3 regions of the Paenibacillus sp. 2TAF8 genome follow, and region 3 is predicted to be linked to each of the others. Evidence: predicted binding sites of a transcription regulator. Region 3 holds the regulator's gene; each other region holds the start of a gene.
The links. The regulator LexA, encoded in region 3, represses DNA repair genes until DNA is damaged. The targets are predictions, from matches to a motif close to CGAACATATGTTCG.
Positions count from the first base shown of each region.

Region 1: addB (helicase-exonuclease AddAB subunit AddB) is a predicted target of LexA. The motif match lies at 4,328-4,341, and genes of this name have one in related genera.
Region 2: recA (recombinase RecA) is a predicted target of LexA. The motif match lies at 3,185-3,198, and genes of this name have one in related genera.

Region 1 covers NZ_JBFRFN010000015.1:104,846-111,457, reverse strand. The annotation lists gene addA (helicase-exonuclease AddAB subunit AddA) at 1-763, opposite strand, end outside; gene addB (helicase-exonuclease AddAB subunit AddB) at 760-4,263, opposite strand; gene AB4Z30_RS20940 (hypothetical protein) at 4,511-4,825, opposite strand; gene AB4Z30_RS20935 (class I SAM-dependent rRNA methyltransferase) at 5,163-6,539, opposite strand.
Region 2 covers NZ_JBFRFN010000014.1:144,387-150,998, forward strand. The annotation lists gene AB4Z30_RS20450 (hypothetical protein) at 1-113, shown strand, start outside; gene AB4Z30_RS20455 (YajQ family cyclic di-GMP-binding protein) at 264-755, shown strand; gene pgsA (CDP-diacylglycerol--glycerol-3-phosphate 3-phosphatidyltransferase) at 1,074-1,661, shown strand; gene AB4Z30_RS20465 (competence/damage-inducible protein A) at 1,771-3,027, shown strand; gene recA (recombinase RecA) at 3,268-4,332, shown strand; gene AB4Z30_RS20475 (regulatory protein RecX) at 4,583-5,347, shown strand; gene rny (ribonuclease Y) at 5,660-6,612, shown strand, end outside.
Region 3 covers NZ_JBFRFN010000008.1:247,447-254,058, reverse strand. The annotation lists gene AB4Z30_RS14705 (aldehyde dehydrogenase) at 447-1,760, shown strand; gene lexA (transcriptional repressor LexA) at 1,914-2,540, opposite strand; gene AB4Z30_RS14695 (LysM peptidoglycan-binding domain-containing protein) at 2,835-3,212, shown strand; gene AB4Z30_RS14690 (DUF896 domain-containing protein) at 3,308-3,517, shown strand; gene AB4Z30_RS14685 (hypothetical protein) at 3,651-4,163, shown strand; gene AB4Z30_RS14680 (HAD family hydrolase) at 4,192-4,983, shown strand; gene AB4Z30_RS14675 (ABC transporter permease) at 5,649-6,578, shown strand; gene AB4Z30_RS14670 (carbohydrate ABC transporter permease) at 6,591-6,612, shown strand, end outside.

The DNA.
Region 1 (6,612 bases), on a different contig from region 3:
GAGCCGGGCCCTCAGGTTGCAACGAAATCTGAATCCCTTGTCGCAGAACACCTGCTGCTCCACTTAAAGCAAGAGCCGCATCATGCAAAATACTCTGTACCCAAGCAGATTGGCCCAATGACTCTACACTTTGCACCTGAAAAGCCTTTGCCATCTCCATCAGCCAGTGATCTGGCCAGGAGTGACTTCGTGAGAAATCGTACAAACGTTGTACAAGTCGATGCATCGCATCATCATTTCGCTCCCCGCTGAACCAGTCCACCAGTTCGCGGAACGTGCTTCCCTCATCTTCTTCGCCGTACTTTTCCTCAAACAGCTCCTCAAGTATTTCCTGACGAAGCATTTCAGCCTCATTTTCATTCAGAATACGGAACGCCGGGTTTAACGGAATCTGCTGATAATACCTGCGAATGACTTCCATACAGAAAGAGTGCAGCGTTGTAATGGAGGCTCGTCCGAGCAGTGACAATTGCCTGCGCAAATGCTCATCCTCCGGTTGCTCCTCAAGCGCGCGCTCCAGCGCTTCCCGAATGCGCTGTTTCATCTCCGCAGCCGCAGCCTTAGTAAACGTGGCTACAAGCAATCGATCCACGCTGAATCCCTGGGAAGGGTCTGCAATTTTGCGAATAATCCGCTCAACCAGCACCGCTGTTTTTCCCGATCCTGCAGCTGCGGCAACCAGAATATCTTCTCCATGCTCGGAAATGGCGCTCCACTGATCATCACTCCAGAAGCTGCCTTCTGGTTTAGGCATATGCATCATAACGTTTCCCCTTCCCTGCTGTGAGACAACATATCCCAAACTTGCTGTTTGCCCGGTTTGGACAGCAGTTTATAGTCATTCCCCTCAATATTTTCATCAAACTGACAGACCGGTTTGAATGGACAGAATGTACATGCAATCTCCTGCTGTATCCGATACGGCTCGATGGCTGTATCTCCATCTGTAATGCGAGTTCCGATCTCGCGGATATTGCCACGAACAGCAGCAAGTAGCGTATCCCACTGTTCTGGAGTAGCTACCGCAGCACTGCTGTAGAAGCTGCCATCTGCTTTCAGTGCCACCGGAATAATCGCGGAATGTCCTTTGTCCAACGTGTGATCCATCTGAGCAACAGCATCGCGATCTGCCAGCAGCAGACCTTTCATTTTAAAGCGTTTCAACAGCTCTTGCCCGGCCTGTTCCGACGTCATGCCATTGGCCGATTGCAACAGGGGATTATGCACATGGAAATAGAGAGTGCCTCCTGGCATCGCCGTCTCCCCTAACCACTCCTCAGCCGCACTGAGCAATACTTCCAGATAGGTGAGCATTTGCAGTGACAACCCGTAGTACACTTCATGAAGCTTGAGATCTGTCTGGCTGGATTTGTAATCAATCACTCGCAGCAACAGACCGTTCTCTCCTTCAGCGACATCGACACGGTCAATCCGGCCGACAATCTCCAGCACACACCCGTTTTCCAGTTCAAAACGCAATGGCGGCAGAGGTTTCCCCGGACCAAAGTCAAGTTCCAGCCCAATCGGCTCAAAGCTGCCGCGTCTGGACTGTTCACCCAGAATGACGGAGGCACGACTGACGATATCTTTTAATTTGCGGAAAATATAACCGTAACGCTTCGTGCTTAGCAAAATTTCGCCCTGAAGCTGCGGAGCAATCTGCTCCACCGTTTGCTCTGCCTCTTGACGGCATTGATCCGGTGTCAGACTGCCCCAACTGCGATTTTCCTCACGCAGACGCATAGCCAGCTGACTTAGTGCAGCATGGAACAACTGACCGATATCCGGCGCCTGAAGACGATACAATTGCCGTTCTCTAAGCTTCAGTCCGTGAGATGCAAAATGAGAGAATGGACAAGCAACAAACCGCTCCATCCGTGAAACACTTGTCCGTACCTCCGTACCATACAGCCTACGGCTGGTTGATGTTTCCAGCCGCAGCGCACGGTTACGATAAAAGACAGAACCCAGCAGCCGCTCCAGCCCAGGGCGGCTCTCTTCACGCGTTACATGCCAATTGTAAACTGCCCACCATATGTCGGGAATGTCTTCTCCCCTGCGCCATCTGCGCAGCTGTCCAATCAGCATGGATAAACTCTGTTCTGGATGAATCGCGTATGAGAGGTGTACGGCATCCGAATCCGAAACCGGTGGCTGAGCAAGTAAAGGCTGCTCCTGTAATGCAAACATTTTGCGTATATGGCGCACAATTTCGGATGGAAGTAATGATTTACCCTCATCATCTGCAACCGGATAGCTGAGCCATAACTGCTTGCTGGCAGCGGTCAGAGCTGTATAAATCAGAAAGCGTTCATCCAGCATGAGTCTTGTTGCACCAGGTCCAAGACTCATGCCTTTCTCTGTCAGCAGCGACCTTTCCTGCTCGGTTAATACACCGTCGTCCTGAGGGATGGCTGGCAGTTCTCCATCAACCGCCCCAAGAATAAATACATATTTAATATCACGCAGACGTGTGCGATCCATGGAACCAAACAGCACCTGATCAAGCGCTGGTGGAACAAGCCCGAGCTTGAGTTCAGTCAATCCGGTTTCCATCATACCCGAAAATAAAGTGATATCCAGACGTTCATTGCCCATCATATCAACCATCTGATCCATCAGATCCAGCACAGCACCCCACATTTGCCGATGCTCTCTGGATCGCTCCGGATCCCCTTGTGCTTTGGCCTGAGCGGACATCTGATCCAGCTTGTGTGCGATGTCTGCATCATCTAAAAGTCCGAATAGCGCCTCACACTGAGCAGCAGCCGTTTTGGCTTTTTTCATTCGCTTCTCAAACGTGCCCAGTGCAGAAGTGATTAAGGCTCTGCAACTTTCCATCAGCGATAACACAGCATCTCGCCCTCGGCTGCGTGCCTCCTGCCCATTATCCTCCAGCGAGAGACTTGGCACATATTTCCACGGCTTGCCATCCGTCCAACGATATCCATGGATACCACAGGCAAGCACATAATTCTCCAGCTGATCCATATCTTCACGCGTGATGGAACCATCCAGCGGAAGCAGCAGATCCGTTTTGACACAGCGAAAAACATCTTCATACCGCCAGTTGCGCCGAACGATATCCAGTGCGGAACGAATGAATTCAGCCAACGGATGATGCAGTTCACTCCGTCTTCGGTCCAGAAAGACCGGAACATCATAATCTCTGAATAACGGCTCCGCAATATCAGCATACGTCTCTAATCCGCGAACCAACACCGCCATGTCCCGATATCTCGCTCCATCCTCCTGCGCCAGACGGCGCATTTCACGCAGTGCACCCTCCAGCTCTGCCCGGCGATTCTCCGCAGCCATCAAACGTATCCCTGGGTCCTCTCCCTGACTTCTCCAGCGAATTCGCCGATCAAAGCCAGCCTCCAGATGGGCAAGTCCCGGCCGATCCTTAAATCTCGGCAACACTTCACCATGCAGTACCGTTGTATCGCTGGACACACCCAAATGATCAGCCATGCCTTTGAGACGTACATAAGCACTAGCCGTTGGATAAAATAATTCCAGCTCTCCTGGCAGCATACCTTGCTCGTAAGCACCATCAAGCGTTAGAGAAATGGTGACAGACGAAGCCTGCAACATCAACTGCCCAATAACACTCAGCTCTTGTGAAGTGAAACTATGAAAGCCGTCAATCCAAACGTCAGCTCCCTGCAGCCATGTGCTTTCTGGCAAACGGCCCGTTAGTTCGTTCAGCGTATCCTCATCATCTATATATAAATCTGCCAATTCCTTCTCGTAATCATGGTAGATCAGATTCAAATCATGCAGTTTGTCTTCCAGAATAGGTGAAGCCGATGCAATGCTCCATTCTGCAAGTCCTTCTTCGAGTGCCGAAGAATGAACCTCATATCGTTTAAACTCACTATATAAATTAGTCAATTCCCCAATAAACCCAAGCTGGCTGCCAGAAGCAGCAAAGAGACGTAATTCTTCTTTCCTACGTTGAATGACTTTATATAAAAGCATCTTCTTACCTTCGGCTCCAATCGGAATACGGGCAGAACCTCCGGCCTCCTGCATAACACGATAAGCAAGACGGCGAAATCCAAGTACTTCGGCACGCATCGTGCCTTTAATACCTCCAGAGGATACCAGCGCCTGCTCTGTGCGAAACGAACTCTGTTCCGGAACAAGCAGAATTAGTGGTTTTCCTTGGGGCTCCTGCCTAAGCAGGGATATGATTTCTCGGGTAATCAGTGTGCTTTTACCACTGCCTGCCCGGCCAATAACAAAGCGTACGGACATGTGTCATCCTCCAAACTGCACGTACAAGATTTTAATTTCCAGTATACCATACCTGGTCTGCTTCGGAACATACGTTTGCCATGATCCACCTAATAAGACCATAATATTGTTATTGAAAACGAAGTAAACAGAATTAAAAAAGCCGCCACCTGTTCAATACAGCCAGCAGCATCAATTATGGAATGAAGTTTATTTCCAATCTCGGTGACAGATAAACCTATTCGCAGTTTTCAAGTCCACGATTCAGTTAAACAAATTCAAGCTCTATAGCCTTTTGCACTAATGTCTGATCATTGGTTAGTAACCCGTAGCTTAAAATCGTTACGCAGCAGTTAAAAAGATCTCCCATAGGCCAGTGATGCGGTCGTTTGGTCAAATATTCTTCAACAGCAGCAACCTGCTCTATGCGCGGCAGCAAATACTTGCTTTCAGCTTCTTTGAAGCTGTCTGCTGTTTGCTGAGCAGCTTCTTGTATATTTTCAGAGGAAACAAGAACAGAATGTTTATGCTCCGTATACTTTTCAACACTGTTGCCGAAGCCGACTGTAGCATTTGAGATCATCGTTATTTGATGCTTGTCAAGAAATGTATGTAATCGTTCAGCTCTTTTAGATTTCGCATATCAATGTAAGCCTGCTACGTCTATAATTACGCGTTTCAACAACATACCCGTACACATAGCGAGCAGACCTGCTCCTTTCTTCAACTTAAATTCCTTCGGTTTCCAACCTAGACATACATAAATGAGTCGGAACAAAGGCTGAGCACCGTATTCTTTTCGATCAACAATATAAGCTATTCACCAAGATCAAGATTTTACTCATAAACAAAATACCCTATAAGATGGACTTTTTAAAGTGTCTATCTCATAGGGTACATATCATTCTAAAACAGTCCTCTTAATTTTTTTTGCTTCTCACTTCAAAAATAGCGAATTTCAGGTAATGCCCTTCATCTACGCCCAAAATTTGCGGGTGATCCTTACCGGCCGCTTTCCAGTCAATTAAACGTAGCACTTTGCCTGCATCTTCCGCTGCATCGGCAATCGTTTCAAGGAAGAGATCAGGACGCATGTGGTAGGAGCAGCTTGCGGTTACCAAATATCCACCCTCATTGACCAGTTTCATGCCTTGCAGGTTGATGTCCTTGTAGCCGCGGCATGCCCCTTTGACTGCTGATTTTGTTTTGGCAAACGCAGGTGGATCCAGAATAACGACATCAAACGTTTTTCCAGCACTGGACAATGCTTTGGAGGTATCTACCTTTTGCTCCGCTGCTCGTGCGCGTGCATTGCGCTCATCAAGTCCTTTGACTTGCTCACGCAGATATTGAAAAGCATCGGCCACAACGAACTCAACCCGATCCGTGAAACCATTTAGCTCGACATTGGTTCGTGCGCTCTCAATCGCATGTTCGGAAATATCGAGGCAGGTTACCTTTTTCGCACCAAATTTGCAAGCGTTCAGGGTGAAGCTGCCGGTATGAGAGAAACATTCCAGCACGGTGGCACCATCCCAATAGGGGAAAGTAACCACTTTGCCGCCCTTGTTCACAGGCAACAGCTGTTCTGTTCCTTCATGCTCGATCTGTTGCACAGTGATGCCGCTTTTGTACCCCCAGCCTTTCATCAACGGTTCAATGGCAGCCCGATTTTCCCGCTGGTCGAAGAAGTACCCTGTCTTCTGTCCTTCCACGATATCCACCTTGATAAGTAGCCCATTTTCGGTCACAGTCACATGACGCGGGCATTCCCCGTAAAGTGGTCCTTTAATCTGCTCCAGACCTTCGAGTTCACGGATAGAGACATCACTGCGCTCATAGATACCTTCCGGCTGCATCACTTCAATGAGAGCCTGCACAATGGCTTCACGGCAACGGTCCATACCCAGTGTAAGGATCTGCACAACTAAAATGCTATCAAACCGATCAACAATCAATCCAGGCAGAAAATCAGCTTCGCCATAAACAAGACGGTAGGCTTTGCCATCCTGAATGAAGCGTTCACGGTGACGCAAACAGTCATGGAAACGAGCCGCAAAAAAGGCGGTATCCATCTGTTCAAACTCCAAAGGCTGGTATGAGACTATACGAACGGTAATCTGTGAAGCCGGATTATAATATCCTGTAGCCAAGTAACGACCTTGATGATTCAGTACATTGACGATATCACCCGGTTCCGGGTTGCCGTCTACAGTTGCAATTTCATTATTAAAAATCCAGGGATGTGCATGTTCCAGCCGCTTTTTGCGGCTTCGTTCCAGTGTTACGGATGGCAAGATTGATCCACTTCTTTCGTAAGTTAGTTGAAAAGATAGGTTTGGGCGGCAGAGGCCGCTCCGGGGACGAATC
Region 2 (6,612 bases), on a different contig from region 3:
GTTATTACCTGACTCCAAATGCCTGGGGCTACGGAATATTGGGCTTTGGACTTGCGCATATCGTTCTCGGTGTGCTCGATATGTTCAGACAGCCTGACCGTAGCCGGTATTAGGGGTAGCTGAACCAGCAAGCATTTTTGGTGACCAGAAGGTACGCCAAAAATGCTTTTTTCTATGGGTAGACATAGCTAAAATTAGACTTTTGTGTGAAGTTTACTCTATAATGTTACAGAACATATGATTAACTGAAAGGGTGACTCGGTTTGAGTTCAGAAAATTCATTTGATATTGTGTCCAAAATGGACTTGCAGGAATTGACCAATGCCGTTACACAAACGGAAAAGGAAATTGGTGCTCGTTATGATTTCAAGGGCAGCAAAAGTAGCCTGAAATTGGATAAAGATGCTCTAACGATTGTGTCTGATGATGAGACCAAATTAAAAGCTGTTATCGAGGTACTGCAATCCAAAATGGCAAAGCGTGGGCTTCCGCTGAAAAACATGGATTATGGTAAAGTAGAGCCAGCTTCTTCTGGTACGGTTCGCCAGCGTTTGAATTTCAAACAGGGGATTGACCAAGATGTTGCCAAAAAAATTAATATTCTCATTCGTGATTCCAAACTGAAGGTGAAGAGTCAGATTCAGGGAGATCAACTTCGTGTGACTGGAAAAAGCAAAAACGATCTGCAAGCCGTTATGCAATTGCTTAATGGAGCTAACTTGCCGTTGGATCTGCAATATACTAACTTTAAATAAGAATTCTTGCCTAACAATGTCCTTTTGACACTGTATTGGTACGTATATTATACTGAATGTGCATTGCTGGCAGTCATACATCAAGTCCAGTCTTCATCGTTTGCTGACTTTGTGAAAAGCAGTACACTTCTGGAAGTCACCGGAGCGTTTAAAAGCGGTTTTGCGTTTGAGCGGTAGACTTTATTTTTTGCGTTTCTACATAGGGTTTCATGTAAATACAAAGTCGACGGTTCAAACGTTCATTCTTTGCTTCAGATGATGAATACGGGATTAAGATGAATGTTTGAAGTAATGAAGGATACAAAGGGAGGGCGTCTTGTGAATTTACCCAACCGGATTACGCTTGCACGAATTTGCTTAATCCCTTTTTTGATGGTGTTCCTGCTGGTGGATTTTCCGTTTTATCCAGAGCCGTTGCATCTTGGAAGCTTTATGCTTCCGTATAATCAGTTAATTGCTGCTTTTATTTTTATCGTTGCTGCAAGCACGGATGGAATAGACGGCTATCTTGCAAGAAAAAACAATATGGTCACCAATTTGGGCAAACTGCTGGACCCTCTGGCAGACAAACTGCTGGTTACCGCTGTTCTGATTTCACTGGTTCAAATGGGCAAGCTGGATTCATGGATTGCAGTCGTTATTATTAGCCGTGAATTTGCCGTGACTGGTCTGCGCCAGATTGCTTTGCTGGACGGTTCGGTTGTTGCTGCGAGTGCGTGGGGCAAACTGAAAACGGTAGTACAGATCGTAGCGATTGTTTTGATGCTGCTGAACAATTTTCCGTTCTCGTACACAGGCATTCATGTTGATGAGATCGCGGTATGGGCGGCTGCTCTGATCACGATCTGGTCGGGAATTGACTACTTTATCAAAAACAAAAACTTGCTTCATTTATCAAAAGCGTAATGATTTATGCTGGAATGGGTAATGATGAAAGACTCATCGGGTCAAAGGGCAATAGGAACTTATCCTATTGCCCTTTGACTACTCAACATGTGCACAGGAGGAAACTGGAATGAAGGCAGAGATTATCGCAGTTGGAACAGAACTGTTGCTTGGACAAATCGTAAATACGAATGCCAGATACCTTTCCCGGGAACTTGCTGCAATGGGGATCGACGTATATTTTCAGACGGTAGTTGGAGATAACTTGAATCGGCTTAGTGAAGCAATACGCATCGCGCAGGGACGCGCAGACATTATTTTATTTTCTGGGGGAATCGGTCCAACACAGGATGATCTGACCAAAGACGCGCTGGCTGCTGTACTTAACCGGAAGCTGCATATCGACCGCATGGCTATGGATAAAATTGAAGGTTTTTTCCGGGATCGTAATGTGGAGATGACGGAGAATAACCGTCGCCAAGCCATCGTTATTGAGGATGGAACTCCTCTGGCGAATGAAACGGGCCTTGCTGCCGGCAACGCGATTGCGGATAACCAAAAATATTATATTGTTATGCCAGGTCCCCCTAAGGAACTGATTCCAATGTTTGAGCAGGAAGTAAAGCCTTGGTTGCTCCAGCATGCTCTTACTGAAGAAATGCCGATTTATTCACGTATGCTGAAATTCGCAGGTATTGGTGAATCCGCACTYGAAGATCGATTGCTTGACCTCATTGACGGGCAGACAGACCCTACAATTGCTCCCTACGCGAGTGAAGGGGAAGTGACTGTGCGTGTCTCTACCAAGGCTCCAAGCGAAGGAGAAGCCAAACTGAAGCTGGATGCGATGGAGGTACAGATCCGTGAACGTTTGTCTGAACATCTGTACGCTAACGAGGATGTGCCTATAGAGTACACGATTGTTACGATGATGTCTGATATGGGGCTGACTTTGAGTGCAGCCGAAAGCTGCACAGGAGGGCTTGTAATGCAGAGCCTTACTTCCATACCGGGAAGTGCATCCATGCTTAAAGGCGGCATTGTATGTTACTCCAATGAGATCAAAGAAAAACTGCTGAATGTGCCGCACAGTTATCTGGAGGGCGAAGATGCTCCGGGCGCAGTTAGTCCAGAGGTGGCAAAGGTTCTTGCTGAGCAGGTCCGTATGATCGGCGATGCTGATTTCGGTTTGGCTATAACCGGAGTAGCCGGTCCAGGGTATTCGGAACGTAAACCGCCTGGCCTTGTATTTATTGCATTGGCTGAGCGTGGGAAGGATACGGAAATTCATGAACTCCGGATTAATGGTAACCGTGAAACGGTCCGCATTCGCTCCGCAAAAGCGATTCTGTATCGACTGTGGAAAAAATTGGTCGCTATTGATTGATCGTTGCGCAACAGATTGCATTTGCATAATTGAGGAAGTATAATGAGTAGAGACGGAAGAACCGTAAAATGTGGCCTTAAACAGCCTTGTTTACGGTTCTTTTTCTATTTTTTGTGTATTTTTGTGAGGAAGAGGCGCCTCGGCCTGAACAAAAAAACGAATGTATGTTCGAAAAAAAGCTTGGCAAACGAGTTAAAACAAGGTATCATTATATTATAAACAGTAAAGGGTGTGAGTTTATTGTCAGACCGTCGTGCTGCGCTTGATATGGCGCTCCGTCAAATAGAGAAGCAATTTGGTAAAGGTTCCATCATGAAATTGGGTGAGTCAACTCACATGAATGTGGAAATCATTCCCAGCGGATCCTTGGCTTTGGATATTGCATTAGGAACAGGCGGCTTGCCTAAAGGCCGTATTGTTGAAATATATGGACCTGAGTCTTCAGGTAAAACAACTGTGGCATTGCATGCCATTGCTGAAGTTCAACGTGTGGGTGGACAAGCAGCATTTATCGATGCCGAGCATGCACTCGACCCAAGCTATGCAAGCAAATTGGGCGTAAACATTGATGAATTGCTTTTGTCTCAACCGGATACAGGTGAGCAAGGTTTGGAAATTGCAGAAGCTCTTGTACGCAGTGGTGCTGTAGACATCGTTGTTATTGACTCTGTAGCTGCATTGGTACCAAAAGCAGAGATTGAAGGGGAGATGGGTGATTCCCACGTAGGTTTGCAGGCGCGTCTGATGTCTCAAGCGTTGCGTAAATTGTCTGGTGCGATCAGCAAATCTAAAACAATTGCTATCTTCATCAACCAGCTTCGTGAGAAAGTTGGCGTTATGTTTGGTAACCCGGAAACGACACCAGGTGGTCGTGCGTTGAAGTTCTATTCAACAGTTCGTCTGGATGTTCGTCGTATTGAGAGCATCAAATCAGGCAATGACATTACGGGTAACCGTACCCGTATTAAAGTTGTGAAAAACAAAGTGGCACCTCCGTTCAAACAAGCGGAAGTTGATATTATGTATGGTGAAGGTATTTCCAGAGAGGGAAGTATCATTGATATTGGTACAGATTTGGATATCGTCAACAAAAGTGGTGCTTGGTATTCTTACGAAGGCGAACGTTTAGGACAAGGTCGTGAGAACGCGAAGCAATTTATGAAAGAACATAAAGAAATTGCGGATACGATTGAGCAGAGAATACGTGAGGCCAGCAATCTAACAACTGCTGTTCCGACACCAACTAGTGAAGAGCAAGATAAAGAAGCGGCTGAGGAACAGGAATTATTCGAAATTAATGAGTGATTTTTCTTTACGGGATCAGGTTCCGGTCTTCTGACATGTCCTGAACTTGTATTGAACGAGTGCTAATGCTTACCTAGCTAAATAGGATTGGTTTCTCGCGATGCTAACAGCCTCTGTCCATTCCGGACAGAGGCTGTTAGCATCTATGCCATATATGACCTAAGCTATACTTGGATCATATTAAGAGTGGACAAAGGGGAAGTACACTTTTTAGCCAAAAATACAATCCATTGGGAGCGTGAATATCGTAGTGAAGCATCACCAAAATCAGCATGGTTATGATACACATGATGAAGATTTGCACGAAGAAGCAGAATTAAACGGCATCTCTCAATTTCCAGACGATGAAGAACTTATCATAACCTTGGTGGAGCGAACTAAAAGTCGTGAGGCGCGCTATCGGATTTCTTTTGGCAACTATTCGCTTACGGTTCTGGAAGATGTGATGATCAAGTACAGAATGACGCGTGGTAACACCTTTATGAAGAAAGATCTAGAAGAAATCATCGTGGCGGATGAACGGCAGAGGACGTACGTGCAGTCATTGCGTTTTTTGGAGTTTAAGCAGCGGACACGGCATGAATTGCGGCAAAAGCTAAAGCAAAAGGAGTTCGCGGCACCGATTATTGAAGAAGTCCTCGATCGACTTGAGCAAGAAAAGCTTGTTGACGATGATCTGTTTGCCAAAGAATGGACAAGACAGCGTATGGAGGGGCAGCGGAAGGGAAAACTGTGGATTAGACAAGAATTGCGTCAAAAAGGCATTACCAATGAACTTATTGCGGAGGTGCTGGATGATGTTAGTGCAGATGCTGAATTCGACACTGCATTAACAGCTGGCCGTAAGAAGTGGAAACAAGTTCGAGGAGACGTGCAGGAGAAGAAACGTAAAACGTTCCCTTTCTTGATGCGACGCGGTTTTAGCATGGATTTGGTGCGCCGGGTTGTGAATCGTTTAATAGAAGAGGATGGGGCAGAAGATGCCGAAGATGATGAAGCATTGTTATGGGACTAGACGCGAAGACTAACAATACTGCATTCTCTTGACAATTTCTTTCGTCAAATACTAAAATGGACATGAGTCTGTTAAGAAAAGGACAACCCTTTTTCCTTCCAAAAAAGCGGTTTCGGTTTCTACAGATTTATACCATTCTTAATTATGGGTTCACTGGAGACGGTGAATAGTACATGTATTCATGTACATGTGAAATGAAAATCGGCGGGGGATCGCCGTGAGTATTCGTTATTCCCAAACATATGTAAGGTATGAAAACAGAAAAGTTGACCCAAGGAGTGCCTTGGAGGAACCAACGAGGAGGTGAACAGTATGGACATCGCTATCACGATTGCTCTCGTTGTGGCCGCGCTCGTTATTGGGTTCGGAGTCGGATATTTTATTCGCAAATCTCTTGCAGAGGCTAAAATCTCTAGTGCGGAACAAGCTGCCGTACAAATCGTGGAGAACGCGAAGAAAGAGGCAGAGGCACTGAAGAAAGAAACGGTGCTGGAAGCGAAGGATGAGATTCATCGCATTCGCGCCGAAGCTGAAAAGGACACTCGTGAACGTCGGAATGAAATTCAACGACAAGAGAGACGATTGTTGCAAAAAGAAGAGTCGCTGGATAAAAAATTGGAATCACTCGAACGTAAAGAAGAGCAAGTGGCTAACAAAGAGAAACGTATCGATGAAACACAGCAGCAGATTGAAATGATTTACAAAAACCAGGTGACGGAGCTTGAACGAATCTCCAATCTCACAATGGAAGACGCACGCAGTATCATACTGTCCAACGTAGAACAGGAAGTCCGTCATGAGACGGCTCAAATGATTAAGGACATTGAACAGCAAGCGAAGGAAGAGGCGGACAAAAAGTCCCGCGAGATCATTACACTCGCCATCCAGCGCTGTGCGGCTGACCATGTAGCAGAGACAACGGTCTCCGTTGTAACACTGCCTAATGAAGAAATGAAAGGCCGGATTATCGGTCGTGAAGGACGTAACATCCGTGCGCTTGAAACCCTTACCGGGATTGACCTCATTATCGATGATACGCCAGAAGCTGTTATTCTGTCGGGCTTTGACCCGATTCGTCGTGAAATTGCCCGCACTGCACTGGAGAAACTGGTGGCAGACGGACGGATTCACCCGGCTCGTATTGAAGAAATGGTGGAGAAATCACGTAAAGAAGTGGATGAGCGCATCCGTGAATACGGTGAGCAAGCTACCTTTGAAGTGGGCGTGCATGGTTTGCACCCGGATCTCATCAAGATTCTGGGCCG
Region 3 (6,612 bases):
GTAAGAGAGATTATTAATCTTGTTTTCCTTATGTAGGTGGGTTTTTAGAAGTAATTAATTTGCATTTGAAAACACTTCAGAGAGCCAATTTTGCTAAATTTCGTTCCAATCCAGAAAGTTTCCGAAGTTGTGCTGATAGTACGTCTAGCGAAAGTAAGACAGCTGGGGGCGGAAAAGTGGTAAAAGGTGCACTTCAGTAGATTTCAAGACAAGCCTTAGATATTTTTATCAATTAATTAATTTCAATACATGAAAAATGCTCAACTGAAGTGTATATCAGAATATTCTTTGAAAGGCTTAGGTTACAAATATGCTTGAAAAGTATTTAAGTGTCATTTTGTTGTTTAGAAGCATTAACCTGTTTCAAGTGTATGTTGATAGTTTCATATATAAAAGATATAATTAATTTGATTTTGGGCAATATAATTCTAAACAATCAATTGGAGATGGTACTTTTGGAACAACAAGCGAAACAACTTGTGACTAAACAACGTACGTTTTTTAATACAGGACAAACTAAATCAGTGGAGTATCGGATTCAGGCTTTGCAAAATTTGAGGAAGGGGATTGAAAAATACCAACAACGCATTCTGGATGCACTTCGTGCTGATCTTAACAAATCTGAGGCTGAAGGATTTAGCTCTGAAATTCGTATCGTGTTGGGTGAACTGGATTATACCCTGGAACATCTTCGAAATTGGGCTGCACCGCGTACTGTACCAACAAGCTCGGCTATGCCAGATGCGGTTAGCACGATTTACCCTGAACCCTACGGAGTTGCTCTGATCATTGCACCCTGGAATTATCCGTTCCAATTGGCTTTTGGACCGCTGATTGGTGCGATAGCTGCAGGGAACTGTGCAGTGATTAAACCTTCTGAGCTTACACCGGCGACTTCTCGTTTGATCTTCGATCTTATTCAAGACATATATTCAGAGGAGTACATCGCCGTAATGGAAGGTGAGGTTGAAACGAGCACAGCTCTACTTAATGAGAAATTCGATTACATTTTCTTCACAGGTAGTATAGGAGTGGGGCGTATTGTCATGAAAGCTGCTGCAGAACACTTAACTCCGGTGACATTAGAATTAGGCGGTAAAAGTCCGGCAATTGTGCATAAGGATGCTGATTTACAACTCGCAGCACAACGCATTGTACGTGGTAAATTCCTCAATGCAGGACAAACCTGTGTTGCACCAGACTATTTATTAGTAGATGAGCAGGTACATGATCAATTTATCGAACATATCAGAGCTGAGGTAAGCAATGCATATGGGGATGATGTAATGCAAAATAAAGATTTCCCACATATCGTTAATGCGCGTAACTTTGATCGTTTGTCTGCTTTCCTTACAAATGGCAGTACTTTAATGGGAGGACGATCGAATCGAGATCAGCTTATGATTGAACCAACTGTTCTTGGCGATATCACTTGGGATTCTCCAGTAATGCAGGAAGAAATTTTTGGGCCTGTCTTGCCTGTAATAAAATACAGTGAGCTTGATCCGATCCTTGGGGAAATTGTCTGCCGGGCTAAACCTCTGGCGTTGTACCTGTTTACTGAGAATGAAGTCTTGCAGGAACAGGTATTGAATCAGATTTCTTTTGGTGGAGGTTGTATTAATGACACACTGTTCCACATGACTTCGCATTATTTGCCTTTTGGCGGTGTCGGAGAGAGTGGGATGGGTTCATATCATGGACAACAAAGCTTTGAAGTATTTTCGCATCACAAAAGTATTCTTAAACGCAGCAAGTAATTTTGTTTCTAGGGAGATTTGTTATTCGATACTTGTTAGTGGATTCCGCTTCAACTGTTGAGGTAAAAGAAAGAGGTTGTCCTGTTGATCAGGACAACCTCTTTCGTATTCTATCAGGTATAACATATTAGCAGTATTAATAAATCAAGTGCATTAATGAATATCTCGGAAAAGACCGATAACCTTGCCTAAAATGCTAACATGTTTCAACCGCAATGGTTCAAATGTTGAGTTCTCCGGTTGAAGGCGAATATGATCCTTTTCCTTATAAAACGTCTTCACTGTTGCTTCATCATCCTCAGTCATGGCAACGACAATATCACCATTGTCAGCTGTTTGCTGCTGACGAACGATTACATAATCTCCATTAACAATTCCCGCTTCAATCATACTATCACCAACAACGGAAAGCATAAACACTTTCTGTTCACCTACATAATGAGTAGGAAGAGGGAAGTAATCTTCAATGTTTTCTGTTGCTGTAATCGGGACACCTGCTGTAACTTTACCCACAACTGGAATACGTGCAACGCTATGGGCGAACTGATGAGAATGCTCGGACTCTTCTTGGCTCAATAGCTCAATCGCTCTTGGCTTGGTCGGGTCACGTCTGATCAACCCTTTCTTCTCCAAGCGATCCAAATGTCCATGCACTGTGGAACTGGAAGCTAGTCCAACCGCTTCGCCAATTTCTCGTACGGAAGGAGGATACCCCTTCAACCGGACTTCGTTTCGTATAAATTCCAGAATAGCCTGTTGCCTGCTGGATATCTTCGACATACCGTATCAACCCCATTTTAGTAACGTTTGGGAAAATTATAACATAGAACCTCCGTTCGTACAAACATAAGTTCTAAAGAAATCATATTATTTCAATAAATTTATTCATTTAAACTCATTTGTTGCTGGAAAAAGGGTTTAACAGTAAACCCTGTACATTATTATTTCAAGAAAAGGGGTTTTAACGTCAGAAAAAATAGCGAACAATTGTTCTAAAAAAGTCTTGAACAAAACAAGTGTTCGTGTTATATTATTTTCAACAGATAGGAACAAACGTTTGGAGGCGAAGTGTAAATGAGATATTCTACGTATCAGAGCATTTATGAACCAGTCAATACGGAAGCTGTGGAATCTAATATAAGTCAATTCAGAATGTTTATAACACGGTTCAAATTTTCTCAAGGGTTAGTTAAACTTATTATTGCTTCATTAATTATATTTATTGGGTGCAGTACTGTTATAACTGTCTTTGCTGGTAATGAGAATGATTTGCTGCCTGGAGGAAAGGTCGCTGTATCTCAGGGAGAAACGTTATGGAGTATTTCTTTGGAACATAAACCAACGGCGATGGATACTCGTATATATATAGAAGCAATCAAAAAGGTAAATCAACTGGAAACAGCCACAATTCAGACAGGTCAAGTGCTAATACTGCCTCAGTTTGTTAAATAAAATGCGGATCAATGTGCGTTGACGCTTGCCAACTTGACAAGCTGTCTCTATCATGTCAAAGTTAATATGACTTTGTATTTTTGGAGGGGACAAGCTTGGATATAGATAGTCTGGTAGCACGCATTAACGAATTGGCTCGCAAGCAGAAATCCACTGGACTGTCAGAGGAAGAACTTGTTGAACGTGCCAAGTTGAGAGAGATTTATTTGGGTAACATTCGCAACAATTTCAGACAGCAACTCGATTCGATTGAGGTTGTTGACGATGACAAAGGCCAAGGCCACCAAGGCAAACTCAAACATTAATTTATGAAACCTAAACATATCGTCATGATATTTAGGTTTCTTCATGTTCTTTGGGGATGCTTACTATAAGGGGGGGATATCGGTTTGCAAAATAGTTATGTAAGCCGATACAAGACACATAAGGGGGATTCACATGTCGCGGCGTTCGTTTGAGAGAACGGTTCGGAAAAATTCGAAGCAATTGAACCAGCAACGTAAAAAAAGCGGTCAGCCAATAACAGGAAATCCAGGTGAGGATAAATACAAAGGTAGAAGCCTGTTGTTTCCGATTTTTTTAATTGGTTTAGCGTTTTTGTATCTGTTCATGAGTACCTTTTTAGTCCAAAAACCGATGACAACATGGGATTGGGTCACGATGCTACTCTATGTATTTTTGGCAGTCATTTTTATGCTTCGCCGTCCTTACATTAAAATCAGTAGCAATCGGATCATTACAACAAAGGGTAATCGCGAACGCTCTATAGGTGTTGAAGATATTATCAAGTTCCGATTTGAACCAGGTACTGTTGTGATTGAACACAACAGTCGCGGAAAAAGATGGGTCTTCACCAAGTTATTAAATCGTTACGATACAGATGCAATAACCGAGCGCTTGCAAAAATTTGCAAAAGCACACCAGATCACCGTGGAAACCATTGATAAGTAATTAATTTATAAAGGGGCAGATGATCGGAATGGCGTTGAAAGCGATTATGTTTGACCTGGATGATACTTTATTGTGGGACGAACGCAGTGTTCGAGAAGCATTCCATGAAACTTGTCTGATTGCAGGAACAGAAACAGGTGTTAATGTTGAAGCACTCGAAGAGGCTGTTCGTCACGAAGCACGTGAACTATATGAATCCTACGAAACGTTTCCTTTTACCAAAATGATCGGAATTAATCCTTTTGAAGGACTTTGGGCGAATTTCACGGGAGGAGAACAACCGGAGTTTCGCCAGCTAGAACAATTGGCTCCTATCTATCGGAAGGAGTCATGGCGCCGTGGCTTGCTCAAGCTGGGTGTGGATCAGGAAGAGCTTGCAGAAAGGTTGGCCTCGCAGTTTGGGGCAGAACGTAGATCAAGACCACATGTTTATGAAGAGACAATGGATACGCTGCGTCACTTGCAAGGAAAGTACAAACTGTTGCTTTTGACTAACGGATGTCCTGCTTTACAGCAAGAGAAACTTGATGGTGTTCCAGAGTTATCCCCTTTCTTTGATGAGATTATTATCTCAGGCAACTTTGGTAAGGGGAAACCGGATCCATCCATTTTCGAGCATGCTCTTAGTAGACTGGGTGTTCAACCGGAAGAAAGCATGATGGTTGGCGATAAGTTAACGACAGATATTCGTGGGGCGTTGTCATCGGGTATCCGTGCTGTATGGATTAACCGTGAGAACAAAGAGAACAACGAAACCTATTCTCCGAATCATGAAATTAAACATTTGTCTGAATTAGAGGGTCTAATCGCTAATTTTTAAAAGTTTGACAGAGCTAACTCTTCGCTTATCTCGTTTTAAAATCAAACATTGGTTATGACTTGAACGATTATTTGTTCAAGAGTCATGACCAATGTTTTTTTGTCTGCCTATATCTAATAAGATGTGTTAATAACCAATTGTTAGGAGAGATTATCTGTTTTTTTAATAAAAAAATGTTGAAATTCAAAAATGACTCCTTTAAAATACAACTAACATACTAGTCAGACTAGTTTTTTTGAAGGAGTTTTGTATCTTATCCAATCATTCATATGATCCACAAATTTTCGTTTGAAATATGTTAAACCATATAAAACGATCACGATACGAAGCCTTAAAAAGTGAAATCATTTCATTTGTTATTGTTGTAAGCGCTTCATATTCGGATTGTAAAGTTTATCGGCATTCAAGCAATGCAATCTTGTTTAGATCCTGTAAATTTGTATGTGTTTGATTGTACATAAAAACAAAATTGAGACCGTTTACATTTTATTTTGTAGTTGGAGGTGAAAGTAACATCATAGGCATCCTATGCATCCTATGCATCCTATGCATCTAGAGAATAAAGGAATTAGGCCAGACGACAGAAATATACATCATTTCTTAATCAAGTTATGGATCGGAGTGAATGACACATGGAGTCAGAAACATCTAAGGCAACTATACCGATGATATCTTCACGTAAAGAAAGCAGGCTGCGAACTGCCGCCGCCTTGATTCGTAAAGATTGGCAATTGTACTCGCTGTTAGTTCTTCCCATCATTTATCTGATTATTTTCAAATATGGTCCCATGTTAGGAAATATTATCGCCTTTAGACGATTTGTTCCGGGTGGCAGTATTTTTGGAGAAACCTGGGTCGGGCTAAGGTACTTCAAAATGTTTATTGAGGATCCAACGTTCTGGCGAGTTTTCAGCAACACACTAATGCTCGGTGGATTAGCGATGTTATTTACATTTCCAGTCCCCATTATTTTTGCTCTTATGCTTAACGAGGTGAAGAGTAAACGATTCAAAAAGTTTGTACAGACAGCCTCGTATTTACCTCACTTTCTATCCATAGTTATCGTAGCTGGGATGATCCTGCAATTAACGGCAGTGAACGGATCGATTAACGGTCTTGTTGCTTTTTTTACAGGAGACAACATTCCATTCATGCAGCGAGCAGAATGGTTCAGAACCATTTATATCTCTTCAGAAATCTGGCAGGGTATGGGCTGGGGAGCCATTTTGTATCTGGCAGCACTAACTACGATTGATGAATCTTTGTATGAAGCGGCTCGTATTGATGGAGCGAATCGCTGGAAGCAAACCATTCACGTAACGATTCCAGGCATCTTGCCAACGATTGTCACGTTACTAATTTTGAACATGGGGAACTTCCTAGCTGTAGGTTTCGAAAAAATCTTGCTTTTGTACAATCCGCTTATTTATGAGACTTCAGATGTAATTTCGACTTATTTATATCGTGTAGGTCTTGAATCCAGCAACTTCAGTTATGCCACAGCGATTGGTTTGTTTGAATCGATTATTGGGCTGACTCTGGTTTTCACTGTAAACGCAATCTCACGCAAACTGACACAACGAAGTTTATGGTAAAGGAGGAGCACCATGCAGGAATCCAGATCATACA